One region of the Mesorhizobium sp. LEGMi-168a genome, then DNA from elsewhere that is predicted to be linked to it. Evidence: predicted binding sites of a transcription regulator. Region 1 holds the regulator's gene; the other holds the start of a gene.
The links. The regulator PhoB, encoded in region 1, activates phosphate uptake and scavenging genes when phosphate is short. The targets are predictions, from matches to a motif close to TGTCATNNANCTGTCAT.
Positions count from the first base shown of each region.

Region 2: AC4FWB_RS10210 (alkaline phosphatase D family protein) is a predicted target of PhoB. The motif match lies at 3,929-3,945, and genes of this name have one in related genera.

Region 1 covers NZ_JBZEGV010000019.1:69,414-76,948, reverse strand. Annotated here, with positions in the region: gene AC4FWB_RS22820 (sugar ABC transporter permease) at 1-920, opposite strand, end outside; gene xylF (D-xylose ABC transporter substrate-binding protein) at 1,164-2,204, opposite strand; gene AC4FWB_RS22810 (ROK family transcriptional regulator) at 2,471-3,712, shown strand; gene phoB (phosphate regulon transcriptional regulator PhoB) at 3,713-4,402, opposite strand; gene phoU (phosphate signaling complex protein PhoU) at 4,422-5,129, opposite strand; gene pstB (phosphate ABC transporter ATP-binding protein PstB) at 5,148-5,951, opposite strand; gene pstA (phosphate ABC transporter permease PstA) at 5,948-6,799, opposite strand; gene pstC (phosphate ABC transporter permease subunit PstC) at 6,803-7,535, opposite strand, start outside.
Region 2 covers NZ_JBZEGV010000005.1:290,822-298,356, forward strand. Annotated here, with positions in the region: gene AC4FWB_RS10185 (GNAT family N-acetyltransferase) at 1-139, shown strand, start outside; gene ppa (inorganic diphosphatase) at 277-810, shown strand; gene AC4FWB_RS10195 (hypothetical protein) at 811-1,401, opposite strand; gene AC4FWB_RS10200 (TetR/AcrR family transcriptional regulator) at 1,640-2,248, opposite strand; gene AC4FWB_RS10205 (MFS transporter) at 2,327-3,610, shown strand; gene AC4FWB_RS10210 (alkaline phosphatase D family protein) at 4,017-5,591, shown strand; gene AC4FWB_RS10215 (hypothetical protein) at 5,826-6,113, opposite strand; gene typA (translational GTPase TypA) at 6,308-7,535, shown strand, end outside.

The sequences.
Region 1 (7,535 bases):
AGCACGGGAATGGCGATGCCATGGGCGATGAACAGGCCGCCTTCGGGAACGGTGATGTTGTTGGCGGTGGCGTATCGGTTCACGATGCCGACCGGCCAGGGATAGGAATTGGCCAGCCACACCGCGCCCATGATGACCGCACAGGTGACCGCGCCGAGCAGCGTCTCGGCCCAGATCGGACGCAACGGGAAACGGAAGCGCTTGCGCTGCACCCGGCCGTTGAACAGCGCAAACACCACCGCCACGCAGGCGACGATGCCGACGACCCAGCTCCATCTGGCGCCGATCGAGCCGGCCGGTCCGCCGCCCATGAGCTGGAAGGTAGCGTCGAGCGGCGCCACCGTCTGGCCGCTGGTGACCCACCAGGCAGCGCCGCGCCAGACCAGCAAGCCACCCAGCGTTACGATGAAAGCCGGCACTTCGAGATAGGCGATGACGAAGCCCTGGAAGGCGCCGATCAGCAACCCGAGCGCCAGGCCGATGGCCAGCGCCAGCACCCAGATCCACGGATTGCCGAGCTCGAGCCCGACCATGCGCACCAGGAAATGCACCTGGGCGAAACCCATCACCATGCCGATCAGCCCCTCGGCCGAGCCGACGGAGAGGTCGATGTTGCGCATGACGATGACCAGCACCATGCCGGAGGCCATGATCGCCACGGCCGAGGTCTGCACCGAGAGGTTCCACAGATTGCGCGGGGTAAGGAACGTGCGGCTGTCGAAATCGAGCGGATTGACGCCGAGCCGCAGGCTCGAGATGACGTGCAGGCCGATCCAGATGATCAAAAGCGCGCCGACCATGCCGAGCATGCGCGTGTCGAGTTCGGTCGCCTTGAGGAAGCGCCCGACGGCGCTGAGTTCGGAGGCACGCGCGCGATCCGCGGCCGGGTTGGCCGGCGTATCAGAGGTCGTATCGGTCATGATCTCCTCCCACCGGCTTGCCGTCTGGCGCGGATGCCGGACCACGATGCTAGAGCAATTCCAGGGAAAGTGTGTAGCCCGTCCGGAATTGCGTGAAAACAAGCGGCTGCAGCTGTTCGACGATCCTGCCGGACGATGAGCTGCTCCAACGACTTTCCCGGTTTATGCGCAGCGGGAAACCTTTTTGAGAAACGCCGCGGCCCTTGGGCCGCGGCGTCAGGATTTGGACAGGCGTCGGTCGGCTTAATTGCAGACCGCGACACTGCCGGCGGCAACGCCGGCGCAGACCTCGTCCTTCTTGATCCAGCCGGCATCGATGACGAGGTTGAGATTGTCCTTGGTGATCGCGACCGGGGTCAGGAACAGCGACTTGACGGTGTTGCCGCCAGGCGTCGTGAAGTCCTTGACGCCGGCGATATCGGTCATCTTCTTGCCGTCGGCGAGCTGCGAGGCGATCTCGGCGGCGTTCTTGCCGAGCTCGCGCGCATCCTTCCACACCGACACCGTCTGCGTGCCGAGCGCGATGCGGTTGAGCGCGGCATGGTCGCCGTCCTGGCCGGAGACCGGAACGGTGCCGGCCAGGCCTTGCGCCGTCAGCGCCGCGACGACGCCGCCGGCGGTGCCGTCATTGGCCGCTACGACCGCATCGACCTTGTTGTCGTTGGCGGTCAGGAACTGCTCCATGTTCTTCTGCGCGTTGGCAGGCAGCCAGCCATCGGTATAGGCCTCGCCGACATTCTTGACCTTGCCGCTGTCGATGGCCTCCTTCAGCACTTCCATCGAGCCCGAGAACAGGAAATCGGCATTCGGATCGGCGCCCGAGCCCTTGATGAAGACGTAGTTGCCTTCGGGCTTGGCCTTGAACACCTCGCGGGCCTGCATGCGGCCGACTTCCTTGTTGTCGAAGGTCAGGTAGAACACGTCCTTGTTCTCGATCAGGCGGTCGTAGCCGACGACCGGAATGCCTTCGTCCAGCGCCTTCTGAACTGCCGGCCCAATCGCCGAGGCGTCCTGCGCCAGGATGATCAGCGCGTTGGCGCCCTGCGAGATCAGGCTCTCGACGTCGGTCAGCTGCTTGCCCGGATTGGACTGCGCGTCGGCGGAGATGTACTTGTCCCCGGCGGCCTCGATGGCCTTCTTCATCGCCGCCTCGTCGGTCTTCCAGCGTTCTTCCTGGAAATTCGACCACGAAACGCCGATCACCTTGTCCTTTGCCTCTGCGACCGACGCCAGCGTCAGCGACATGGCGACACCCGCCAGGATGGCGGTTGCGAATCTCTTCATGATTTCCTCCCTGCGCCATTGCGGCGCGACCCAGACTGGCCCGAAGGCCGCACACAGAGGCTTTTTTTCGAGCCTCGAAAAAACACTGATGCAACGTCGAAGCGCTGTCAACTGCGATTCTGATGGTTTTTGAGGTGTCGCAAACTTTTTTTCGAGCTCCGCAATAAATAATGACAGCCCCGGCAGCTTCTGCCAGTATCCCTAGCACGTCGGCGACGGCCCATGGCATGATGAGAAGGCCGCGACGCCCGGGAGGAAGGAAAACGATGTCGGTCGGAATCCGCCACGACGACCTGCGCCGGCGCAACCGCGCCATGGTGCTCTCGGCCGTGCGCCGGGCCGACCAGCCGTCGCGCACGGAAATCGCCGCGACCACCGGGCTCAGCCACTCGACGATTTCGGCGATCTCTGCCGACCTGATCCAGGAAGGCATCCTGGCCGAGAGCAAGCCGAGCGAGACCACGTCGCTGAAGCGCGGCCGGCCACAAGTCGGCCTCGCCCTCAACCCCGAAGCGGCCGCGGTGGTGACGGTGGTACTGTCGCTGAATTTCCTCTCCGTCGCCGTCATCGACTATGCCGGTCAGGTCATCGCCGAAGAGCAGCGGCGCCTCGACACGCTGACCATGCCGCGCGACGAGCTGATCGGCGAATGCACGGCGATTGTCCGGCGCCGGCTGGAGGACCCGGATCTCGATGTCGGCAGCGTCGCCCGCATTGCCATGGGCATCCAGGGCATCACCGATTCCCACGCCCGCGCCATGCTGTGGTCGCCGATCACGCCGCTGACCGACATTCCCTTCGCCGACATCCTGGAGCATGAATTCGGCATTCCCGCCACCATGGAGAACGACTGCAACATGATGGCGGTGGCGCTGCAATGGCGCGACCCCGACCGCTACCGCGACAACTTCATCGCCATCCTGCTCTCGCACGGCATCGGCATGGGGCTGGTGCTGAAGGGCGAGCTGTTCACCGGCACGCACTCTTCCGGCGGCGAGTTCGGCCACATGATCCACCGTCCCGGCGGCGCGCTCTGCCGCTGCGGACGCCGCGGCTGCGTCGAGGCCTATGCCGGCAACTACGCCATCTGGCGCAGCGCCATGAAGATGAGCGAGGATGCCGAGCCGGTCGACGTCGGCGACGCCGACATGCGGGCTCTTGCCGCGAAGGCGCGCGAAAAAGACGGCCCGGAGCGCGAGGCCTATCGCCGGGCGGGCGAAGCGCTGGGCTTTGGGCTGGGCAGCCTGTTCGCGCTGATCGACCCGGCGCCGGTCGCCATGGTCGGCGTCAGCGCCGCGGCTTTCGACCTGATCGAGCCGGCGTTGCGGGAAGCCATCGCCCAGACCGCCGGCGGCCAGCACTCAAAATCGATCTCCTTCGACACTGAGCCGAACGAATTGCCGCTGATACGCGAAGGCTGCGCCATGCGCGCGCTGAGCTTCGTCGACCAGGAGATTTTCGCGCCGGGCGTGCAGGCGAGGACCGGCACCGGAAAGAACGTCGCCTGATCAGTCTTCCCTGATCGCGTAGCCCGCCCCGCGTATCGTGCGGATGACGTCCGGCATGCGGCCGTTGTTGACCGCCTTGCGCAGGCGTCCGACATGCACGTCCACCGTGCGCTCGTCGATATAGATCGTCTCGCCCCAGACATTGTCGAGCAGCTGGCTGCGCGAGAACACCCGGCCGGGATGCCGCATCATGAATTCGAGCAGCCGGAACTCGGTCGGGCCGAGCCTGATCTCGCTCTTCTTGCGGTAGACGCGGTGCGATTCGCGGTCGAGCACGATGTCGCCGACCTTGAGCACGCTGGACAGCACCTCCGGCTTGGCGCGGCGCAACAGCGCCTTGACCCTGGCCATGAATTCCGGCGTCGAGAACGGCTTGACCAGGTAGTCGTCGGCGCCCGTCGAGAGGCCGCGCACGCGATCGCTTTCCTCGCCGCGCGCGGTCAGCATGATGATCGGCAGCCGCTCGGTCTCGGGCCGCATCCTGAGGCGCCGGCAAAGCTCGATGCCGGAAACCGCCGGCACCATCCAATCGAGCACCAGAAGGTCGGGCACGTTCTCCTGCAGGCGGATCTCGGCCTCGTCGCCGCGGGTCACCACCTCGACCTGATAACCCTCGGATTCGAGGTTGTAGCGGAGCAGCACCCCCAGCGGCTCCTCGTCCTCCACCACCATGATGCGTGGGGCGATCATTTGGCAGGCACCTTCGCTGTCACGCCGCCGGCGCCGACATCGCCGTCTCGTCCTGCTTCGGACGATTGGCGGGCAATTGGGTGCCGGTCAGCACATAATAGGCGTTCTCGGCGATGTTGGTCACATGGTCGCCGATGCGCTCCAGATTCTTGGCGCAGAACAGGAGGTGCGTACAAGCCGTGATGTTGCGCGGATCCTCCATCATGTAAGTCAGGAGCTCGCGGAAGACGGAGGTGTATTTGACGTCGACGCGCTCGTCGTCGTTCCTGAGCTTGGCGAGCGCCGTGGCGTCGCCCGCCGTGTACTCCTCGATCACGCCCTGGACCTGGATCAGCACCAGCTGCGCCATCGCGTCGATCGAGTGCGATAGGTCGCGCGGCGCGGCGCTGACGCCGACGGAGCCGACGCGCTTGGCGATGTTCTTGGCGAGGTCGCCGATGCGCTCGAGGTCGCCGGCCATGCGGATGGCGCCGACCACGCTGCGCAGGTCGTCGGCCATCGGCTGGCGCTTGGCGATCAGCGTGATGGCGCGGTCGTCGAGCTCGCGCTGACGCGCGTCCATGATGGCGTCGTCGGAGACGACGCGCTGCGCCAAAGCATTGTCGGAATTGAGCAGAGCCTTGGTCGAGGCGCCGACCATCGAGCCGGCGAGATCGCCCATATCACGGATGAGCCGGCTGATCTGCCCGAGATCCTCGTCGAAGGAAGCGACCGTATGGGCCATGATTGATGTCCTCGTGTGAACTCAGCCGAAGCGGCCGGTGATGTAGTCCTGCGTGCGCTTCTCGCGGGGCGAGGTGAAGATCTTCTCGGTTCGGTCGAACTCGACCAGCTCGCCGAGATACATGAACGCCGTCTGCCGCGACACGCGCGCCGCCTGCTGCATGTTGTGGGTGACGATCACGATCGTGTAGTCGGCCTGCAATTCGTCGATCAGTTCCTCGATCTTGGCGGTCGACAGCGGATCGAGCGCCGAGGCCGGCTCGTCGAGCAGGATGACCTCCGGCTTCACCGCCACGGTGCGGGCGATGCAGAGCCGCTGCTGCTGGCCGCCCGAAAGGCTCTGGCCGCTGGCGTTGAGCTTGTCCTTGACCTCGTTCCACAGCGCCGCGCGCTTCAGCGCCTGCTCGACGCGGTTGTCCATCTCGGCCTTGCTGATCTTCTCATACAGCCTGACGCCGAAGGCGATGTTCTCGTAGATCGACATCGGGAACGGCGTCGGCTTCTGGAACACCATGCCGATCTTGGTCCTGAGCAGGTTGAGGTCCTGCGAGCGGTCGAGGATGTTCTTGCCGTCGAGCAGCACCTGGCCTTCGGCGCTCTGCTTCGGATAGAGCTCGTAGATGCGGTTCAGCACGCGCAGCAGCGTCGACTTCCCGCAGCCCGACGGCCCGATGAAGGCGGTGACGCTGCGTTCGGGCAGCGACAGGTTGATGTCCTTCAGCGCCTTCGACTGGCCATAGTAGAAGTTGAGGTTTTTGACCTCGATCTTGGCCTTCTCGACGGCAGTGTCGGCTACGTTCAGGTCGGTGGACAACATCGGTTTCATCTGTCCTCTCTGCGTCCGGTAAGGCTGCGGGCGAAGACGCTCAGCCCGAGAACCGTCAGGGTGATTATGAGTGCGCCCGTCCAGGCCAGCTGCTGCCATTCCTCATAGGGGCTGAGCGCAAACTGGAAGATGGTCACCGGCAGGCTGGCCATCGGCGCGTTGAGATTGCTCGACCAGAACTGGTTGTTGAGCGCGGTGAAGAGCAGCGGCGCCGTCTCGCCGGAAATGCGGGCGATCGCCAGCAATATGCCGGTGACGATGCCGGACAGTGCGGCGCGATAGGCGACCGAGCGGATCACCACCCAGCGCGGCGCGCCGATGGCGGTGCCGGCTTCGCGCAGCGCGTTGGGCACCAGGTTGAGCATGTCCTCGGTGGTGCGCACCACGACGGGGATCACCAGGATGGACAGCGCAACCGCGCCGGCGATCGCCGAGAAGTGGCCCATCGGGCGCACCATCAGCTCATAGACGAACAGGCCGACGATGATCGAGGGCGCCGACAGCAGGATGTCGTTGATGAAACGCACCACCGTGGTCAGACGCGAGAAGCGCCCGTATTCGGCCATGTAGGTTCCGGCGAGCACGCCGATCGGCGTGCCGACGATGATGCCGATGATGGTCATCACGATGCTGCCGTAGATGGCGTTGAGCAGACCGCCGGCGTCGCCGGGCGGCGGCGTCATTTCGGTAAAGACGGCCAGGGAAACGCCGGAGAGCCCTTTGTAGATCAGCGCGCCAAGGATAAGCGCCAGCCAGGCAAGGCCGATGCCCGCCGCGATGACGCACAGCGCCATCATCACGGCATTCTTGCGCTTGCGGCTTTGGTGGAGCGATGCGGCTGTCGACATCGGTCAGGCTCCGGTCCGGCTATCGATGCGCAACAGCATGTAGCGCGCGATGGCGAGGATGATGAGAGTGATGATGAACAGGATCAGGCCGAGCGCCACCAGCGAGGATGTGTAGAGCTCGCCGTCGGCTTCGGTGAATTCGTTGGCGATGGTCGCCGAGATCGTCGTGCCCGGTGCAAACAGGGAAGCGCTGATGCGATGCGCGTTGCCGATGACGAAGGTGACGGCCATCGTCTCGCCGAGCGCGCGGCCGAGGCCGAGCATGACGCCGCCCATGATGCCGACGCGGGTATAGGGGATGGTCACGCGCCGGGTCACTTCCCAGGTCGTGCAGCCGATGCCGTAGGCCGATTCCTTCAGCACCGCCGGCACGGTGTCGAACACGTCCTTGGTGATCGAGGTGATGAAGGGCAGCACCATGATGGCAAGGATCAGCGACGAGGTCAGCAGGCCGATGCCGTAGGGCGGACCGGCAAACAGGCTGGAGAGGCCCGGTATGCCGTGGAAAAGATTGATGATGAAGGGCTGCACCGTCGTCTGCAGGAAGGGCGCGAAGACGAACAGGCCCCAGATGCCGTAGATGATCGAGGGAATGCCGGCGAGCAGCTCGACCGCGATGCCGATCGGGCGGCGGAGCGGGCGCGGGCAGAGCTCGGTCAGGAAGACGGCGATGCCGATACCGATCGGCACGGCGATAAGAATGGCGATGGCAGAGGTGACGATGGTGCCGTAGATC
Region 2 (7,535 bases), on a different contig from region 1:
GGGCCTGGTGGTGTGGGCGCTGGAAGACAATTACAACGCTTTAGCCTTCTATGCCGGCAATGGCGGCCGCGACGTCGCCGAGGGCGTCGAGGTCTTCGAGCAGAAGGCGTTAAAAAAGGTCGCGTTCGTCTGGGAATGACGCGCGCCGCTTTACCCGCATTGGGTTACAACTCATCACAAACTGTGCGCTCCCATTAGCGTTCAGCACCATTCGCCGCATTGCACCATGACGCGTGTCCCGCTATCGGTCTCACAAGATTGAGAGGGATTTGAGCCATGCGTATCGAAGCCGTGCCCACCGGAAAGAACCCGCCAGAGGACGTCAACGTCATCATCGAGGTGCCGATCGGCGGCGAGCCGATCAAATACGAGATGGACAAGGAGGCCGGTACGCTGTTCGTCGACCGCTTCCTGCACACCTCGATGCGCTACCCCGGCAATTACGGCTTCGTGCCGCACACGCTGTCTGGCGACGGCGACCCGATCGACGTCCTGGTCTGCAACACGCGCGCGCTGGTGCCCGGCTGCGTCATCAATGTGCGGCCGATCGGCGTCTTGATCATGGAAGACAATGCCGGCCAGGACGAGAAGGTGATCGCGGTGCCGTCGCCGAAGCTCACGCTGCGCTACGAGAACGTCACCGAATACACGCATCTGCCGGAGATCACGCGCCAGCAGGTGCAGCACTTCTTCGAGCACTACAAGGACCTCGAGCCCGGCAAATGGGTCAAGATCGAGGGCTGGCACGATTCCAAATATGCCAAGAAGATGATCGTCGAGGCGATCGAGCGGGCGAAGGCCGGCAAGTAATCAGTTATCGACGCGGCCGAAGTCCGGCACTTTGCCGATCACTTCGCGCTTGTCCTTGCCGCAAGCGAAAGCCTTGGCCTTTTCGTCGGCGAGCTTGCGCGCCTGGTCGTTGGCCTGGGGGTTGCCGGTGGCGAGCACCAGGCCGACGGTGCAGCCCTCATGCTTCTCCGGCTGCGCCACCTTGGCGACGACCAGAACCTCGGTCGGCTTGTTCTCGTCTTCGGGGTTGCTGATCTCACGACGGTGAATGACCGCGAAGGGCACGGCCTTGTCGCCGTTGGTCTCGATCCGCCACTCGACCTTCGGACCCGCGGTGTTGAGCCCGGAGAAACTCTCCCAGACGGCGGTCATGTCGTCGGAGGGAAAGCCGTAATAGACGGACTCGCGGGCGTCGTCGTAGCCGATCAGCACCGGATAGCCGCGATAGCCGGCGCAGGCGAGGCTCGCCCAATCGCCGTCGCCTTCCTCTGACTGCGCATAGGTCACGCAGTCCTTCTTCCAGTCGAGATCGGTGTAGGCGCTGGATATATCGCCGGCATGGGCTGCCTGGCAGAGACCGGCGAGGGCGAGCGGGATCAAAAGAGCACGCATGGCGGATGTCCAGTGGAGGTCGCTTGAACGTATCGCCAAATTACCAACCAGCCTAGATGCGTTACCGCCAAATGCGGGCTCTCCCTTCTCCCCTTGCGGGAGAAGGTGGCCTCGCGAAGCGAGGTCGGATGAGGGGTGCTCCAGCTTGGCAATGACGGCGATCCGGCCAACACCCCTCAACCGTCTCGGCGCTAACGCGCCGATCCACCTTCTCCCACAAGGGGAGAAGGAAGAAGGTCTATTTCTTCAAGCTGGCTTCGATCAGCAGATCGGCGTTGCGGGCGACCGATGCCGCCGGACCGCCAAGGCCGAACAACTGGCCGCTGATATAGGCGCCCTCGATGAGGAGCAGCAGGCCGTCGCCGAGCGTGTCGGCATCGCTCGCGCCCATCGCCGCCGCCATGGCGCGCAGGCGCCGGCGCAGTTCCTGCTTGTTGTTCTCGCTGACGATGCGGGCCGGATGACCGTGCTCGGGATATTCGACCGCCGCGTTGGTCATGCCGCAGCCGCGATAGTCCGGCTTCTGCGTGCGTTTGCCGACGCGGGTGAGGAAAGCGATGATCTGGGCGCGCGGGTTGCCCGGATGCGCATCGACGGCTTCGTCGAAACGCTCCCAGAACTCGAGGTCATACTTGCGCAGATAGGATGCGGCGAGCTCGTCTTTGGATGGGAAGGTACGGTAGAGGCTGGGCTTGGTGACGCCGGCGCGCTTGACGATCTCGTCGACGCCGATCGCGCGGATGCCTTCGCGATAGAACAGGTCGCGCGCCACGTCGAGGATCTTGTCGGCAGCCTTCGGCGCCGGCGCCTCGCTGGCCGACGCTTCAATTTTATTGTCCGATGGCATTCACCAAACTCGCTTGACAATGTTACTGACCGGTACGTATGTATGGCGCCATCCCATTGCAACGTACCGGTCAGTAACATGATAGCTCAGTCCCGTCCGTTTGGCCAGCGCTACGCCTTCGTCGTCGTTGCCGTCATCTTCCTCTGCCTGCTGATCGCCGCCGGGCTCCGTTCCGCGCCATCCGTCATGATGCTGCCGCTGGAGGAGAGCTTCGGCTGGCGCCGCGACGTCATCTCGATGGCCGCCGGCGTCGGCATCCTGCTCTACGGCCTTACCGGTCCGTTCGCGGCTGCTCTGATGGAGCGGATCGGACTGCGTCGCACGCTGCTCGCCGCGCTGTTGATCATGTCGGGCTCGACGGCGCTCAGCCTGTTGATGACCGAGCCCTGGCATCTTTTCATCACCTGGGGCGTGTTTTCCGGCATCGGCTCGGGCGCGGTGGCGAGCGTGCTTGGCGCGACCATCGTCAATCGCTGGTTCAAGACCAATCGCGGCCTGGTGATGGGCCTGATGTCGGCCTCCAGCGCCACCGGCATGCTGGTGTTCCTGCCGTTGATCGCCTCGCTCGCGCAGGCCGGCGGCTGGAAGCCGGTGGCAATCGCCGTGGCGCTGGCAACCGCCGCGCTGATCCCGCTCGTCCTCCTGCTGGTGCCGGAACGCCCATCCTCGATCGGCCAGGTCCGCTACGGCGCCGACGCCGATGACGTGCCGCCGGTGTCGCCGGCCTCGCAGGGCAATTTCCTGGCGCATACGCTGAACACGTTGCGCCGTGCCGCCAGCACCAGGGTGTTCTGGTATCTGTTCGCCACCTTCTTCGTCTGCGGCTTCACCACCAACGGCCTCGTCGGCACGCATCTCATCGCCTTCTGCGGTGACATGGGCATCGGCGAGGTGCAGGCGGCCGGGCTGCTGTCGATGATGGGCATCTTCGACCTGATCGGCACGACGCTGTCCGGCTGGCTCACCGATCGTTTCGATCCGCGCAAGCTGCTCGGCGTCTATTATGCCGTGCGTGGCCTGTCGCTGATCTATCTGCCTTATTCGGGCTTCTCGGCGGTCAGCTTGATCATCTTCGCCGTGCTCTACGGTCTGGACTGGATCGCTACGGTGCCGCCGACGCTGAGGCTCGCCAACGAAGCCTTCGGCGACCGCAGCGGGCCGATCGTGTTCGGCTGGATTGTCGCCGGCCACCAGGTGGGCGCGGCCGCGGCCGCTGCCTTCGGCGGCACCATGCGGGAACTGCAGGGGAATTACGAGCTGGCCTTCCTGATCGCCGGCATGACGGGCATCGCGGCGGCCTGTATCTCGCTGCTGATCAACACGAGCAAGCCGGCGTTCGATCCGGAGCCGCAGGCGGCTTGAGGCGTGTTGAGATTCGGGTGAGGCCGGCCTGCAAACGGCAGTCTCCTGCGCTTCCGGTGCTCACGTACTTGAAGTACGCTCCGCTCCGGTTCTCGGAGACCGCCATTTTCGGCTCGTCCTGACCCGAATCTCAACACGCCTTCTGGCGTCGGTTTCTCCTTCTCCCCTTGTGGGAGAAGGTGGCCGAGCGAAGCTCGGTCGGATGAGGGGTGTTCCAGCTTGGCAATGACGGCGATCCGTCACCCACCCCTCAACCGTCTCGGCGCTGCGCGCCGATCCACCTTCTCCCACAAGGGGAGAAGGGAAGGCCCTGTTCACTGTTATCAAAACTTCATGGTTCCGATATGCGCCTGAAACATTGAGGCGAGAGCTTGGCGGTCCCGTTCAACGCCATCCGGAGACAGCCATGAACAAGCTCTCATTGACCCGCCGCGCTTTCGTCACCTCGGCCAGCGCCTTTGGCCTTGTCGGCGCCTCCGGTCTCGCAATGCCCTATTACTCCCGCGCCAATCAGCGCCCGGCTTTCACCCATGGCGTGCAGTCCGGCGATGTCGACGCCACCTCGGGCATGGTCTGGACCCGCACCGACCGTCCGGCGCGCGTGATGTACGAAGTGTCGACGACGGAAAGCTTCACCGACGCGACGAGGCTGGCTGCGCTCGATACCTCGCCCGCCAGCGATTACACGGTGAAGCGGCTGCTCACCGACCTCGCCTCCGACCAGGATATTTTTTATCGCATGGTCGCGGCTGATCTTTCCGACATCAACGCCGTCTCCGAACCGATCGTCGGCCGCTTCCGCACCGCGCCGGCCTCGAAGCGCGACGTGCGCTTCGCCTGGTCGGGCGACACCGCCGGTCAGGGCTGGGGCATCGACGAGACCGGCATGAAGACCTATTCCACCATCGCCAAGCACACGCCGGACTTCTTCCTGCATTCCGGCGACACGATCTATGCCGACGGCGCCATGAAGGACGAGGTCGACCTTCCCGGCGGCGGCAAATGGAAGAACGTCGTCATGGTCGACGGCAAGCGCAAGGTCGCCGAGACGCTGGATGAGTACCGCGACCAGTGGAAGTACAACATGATGGACAAGCACGTGCTGGGCCTCTCCGCCATCTGCCCGACCTTCTACCAGTGGGATGACCACGAGGTGCTGAACAACTGGTCGGATTCGAAGAACCTGACCGCGGATGACCGTTACAAGGAAAAGTCGATCCATGTGCTGGCGGCCCGCGCGGCGCGCGCCTTCCACGAAATGACGACGATCCGCTACGAGCCGTCGGAACCGGGCCGCGTCTACCGCAAGATCGCCCACGGGCCGCTGCTCGATGTCTTCTTCCTCGACATGCGCTCCTATCGCGGCCCGAACGGCCCGGACATGGAGGAGACGCTGACGCCGAAGTCGCGCATGCTCGGCGAACAGCAGACCAAGTGGTTGAAGCGGGAGCTGGCGAACTCCAAGGCGACCTGGAAGATCATCGCCGCCGACATGCCGCTCGGCCTGGTCGTCTGGGACGATGCCGCCAAGAAGGCCGGCGCCGAGGCGGTCAGCAATGGCGACAATGGCGCGCCCAAGGGCCGCGAGCTCGAATTCGCCGATCTGCTGCGCTACATCAAGAATGCCGGCATCACCAACACCGTGTGGCTCACCGCCGACGTCCACTACACGGCGGCGCACTACTACAACCCGGACAAGGCGCAGTTCCAGGATTTCAATCCGTTCTGGGAGTTCGTCTCGGGCCCGATCCATGCCGGCACGTTCGGCCCCAACGGTTTCGATATGACCTTCGGCCCCGAGCTGAAGTTCATCAAGGCGCCGACCGCCGAGCAGGGCCAGAACCTGCCGCCATCGGCCGGGCTGCAGTTCTTCGGGCTGGTCGATATTTCCGGCGCCACCGAGCAGCTCACCGTGCGGCTGATGGATCGCGACGACAACGAGCTCTACAAGGTGACGCTCGATCCGGTGCGGTCGGCGTAAGGGGCGCTCGAGGAAATCAGGAATGCCGGCGGGACAGCGCCCCCTCTGGCCTGCCGGCCATCTCCCCCACTTGGGGGGAGATCAGCAGTTTCGGCGCTGCGCTCCTTCTGCAACGTCGGCGATTGGCGAAAGCGAGCGTGACAGCCAAATCTCTCCCCAAGTGAGGGAGATGCCCGGCAGGGCAGAGGGGGGCGCGAAGGATCGCAACGCTTGCCGCGTTCCTGTTACGGCAGGTCAATCCGGATAGCAGGTCGCGGGAACATTTGGCCAGACGGCGCTGTCGCAGTTAGCGGCCTTCTGGCGCTGCTTGAAGGCAGCGCTGACCGGGCCGGTGACGATCGGGTCGACCCCGTCTGGGGCGTCGGCGAACATCTGCTGCGCGGTCTTGGCGTCAGGCGGCGAGATCGGGTCAGCTTCTCTCAGGGCAGCTGCCGATTGCGCGGCACCCGCCGCGACCAGCACGCCAAGCGCCGCCCACGCGAAAACCGGACGCAATCTGGACATCTGATCGGTCATGAACATCGAACTGCCCGGCCCCTCAAAGGTTCCGCCTTGGTTAACAGAATCATTTCACACCAAGACGTTTAAGAATCAGTGACCACGTATTTGGGACGGGGCCTCCCCTTTCGCAATTGCGAAAAACCTTGTATGAGCCGCGCAACCGAAAAAGGCGGCGCTTTTGGGCCTGCTGCCTGCAACGCTCCCGAGACCAGACAATGAACCTCCGCAATATCGCGATCATCGCGCACGTCGACCATGGCAAAACCACCCTCGTCGACCAGCTTTTGAAACAGTCCGGCGCCTTCCGCGACAACCAGCGCGTCGCCGAGCGCGCCATGGATTCCAACGACCTCGAGAAGGAACGCGGCATCACCATCCTCGCCAAGGCGACCTCGGTCGACTGGAAGGGCACCCGCATCAACATCGTCGACACGCCCGGACACGCCGACTTCGGCGGCGAGGTCGAGCGCATCCTGTCGATGGTGGACTCGGCGATCGTGCTCGTCGACGCCGCCGAAGGGCCGATGCCGCAGACCAAGTTCGTCGTCGGCAAGGCGCTCAAGGTGGGTCTCAGGCCAATCGTCGTCATCAACAAGATCGACCGTCCGGATGCTCGCCATATCGAGGTGGTGAACGAGGTGTTCGACCTGTTCGCAGCGCTCGACGCGACCGACGAGCAGCTCGATTTCCCGATCCTCTACGGGTCCGGCCGCGATGGCTGGGTGTCCGAGAATCCCGAAGGCCCGAAGGACCAGGGCCTCGCCCCGCTGTTCGATCTCGTCGTCAAGCACGTGCCGGCGCCGACGGTCCATCCCGGTCCGTTCCGCATGATCGGCACCATCCTCGAAGCCAATCCGTTCCTCGGCCGTATCATCACCGGCCGCATCGAGTCCGGCACGCTGAAGCCCAACCAGGCGGTCAAGGTGCTGCACCATGACGGCACCCAGATCGAGACCGGACGTATCTCGAAGATCCTTGCCTTCCGCGGCCTCGAGCGCCAGCCGATCGAGGAAGCGCAGGCGGGCGACATCGTGGCGATCGCCGGCCTGTCGAAAGGCACCGTCGCCGACACGTTCTGCGATCCGGCGGTGACCGAACCGCTGCACGCGCAGCCGATCGACCCGCCGACCGTCACCATGTCCTTCCTCGTCAACGACAGCCCGCTTGCCGGTACCGAGGGCGACAAGGTGACCAGCCGCGTCATCCGCGACCGCCTTCTGCGCGAGGCGGAAGGCAATGTGGCGCTCAAGATCGAGGAATCGGCGGAGAAGGATTCCTTCTTCGTCTCCGGCCGCGGCGAATTGCAGCTTGCCGTGCTGATCGAGACGATGCGCCGCGAAGGTTTTGAGATCGCGGTGTCGCGCCCGCGCGTCGTCATGCAGAAGGGTGAAGACGGCCAACTGCTCGAGCCGGTCGAGGAAGTCGTCATCGACGTCGACGAGG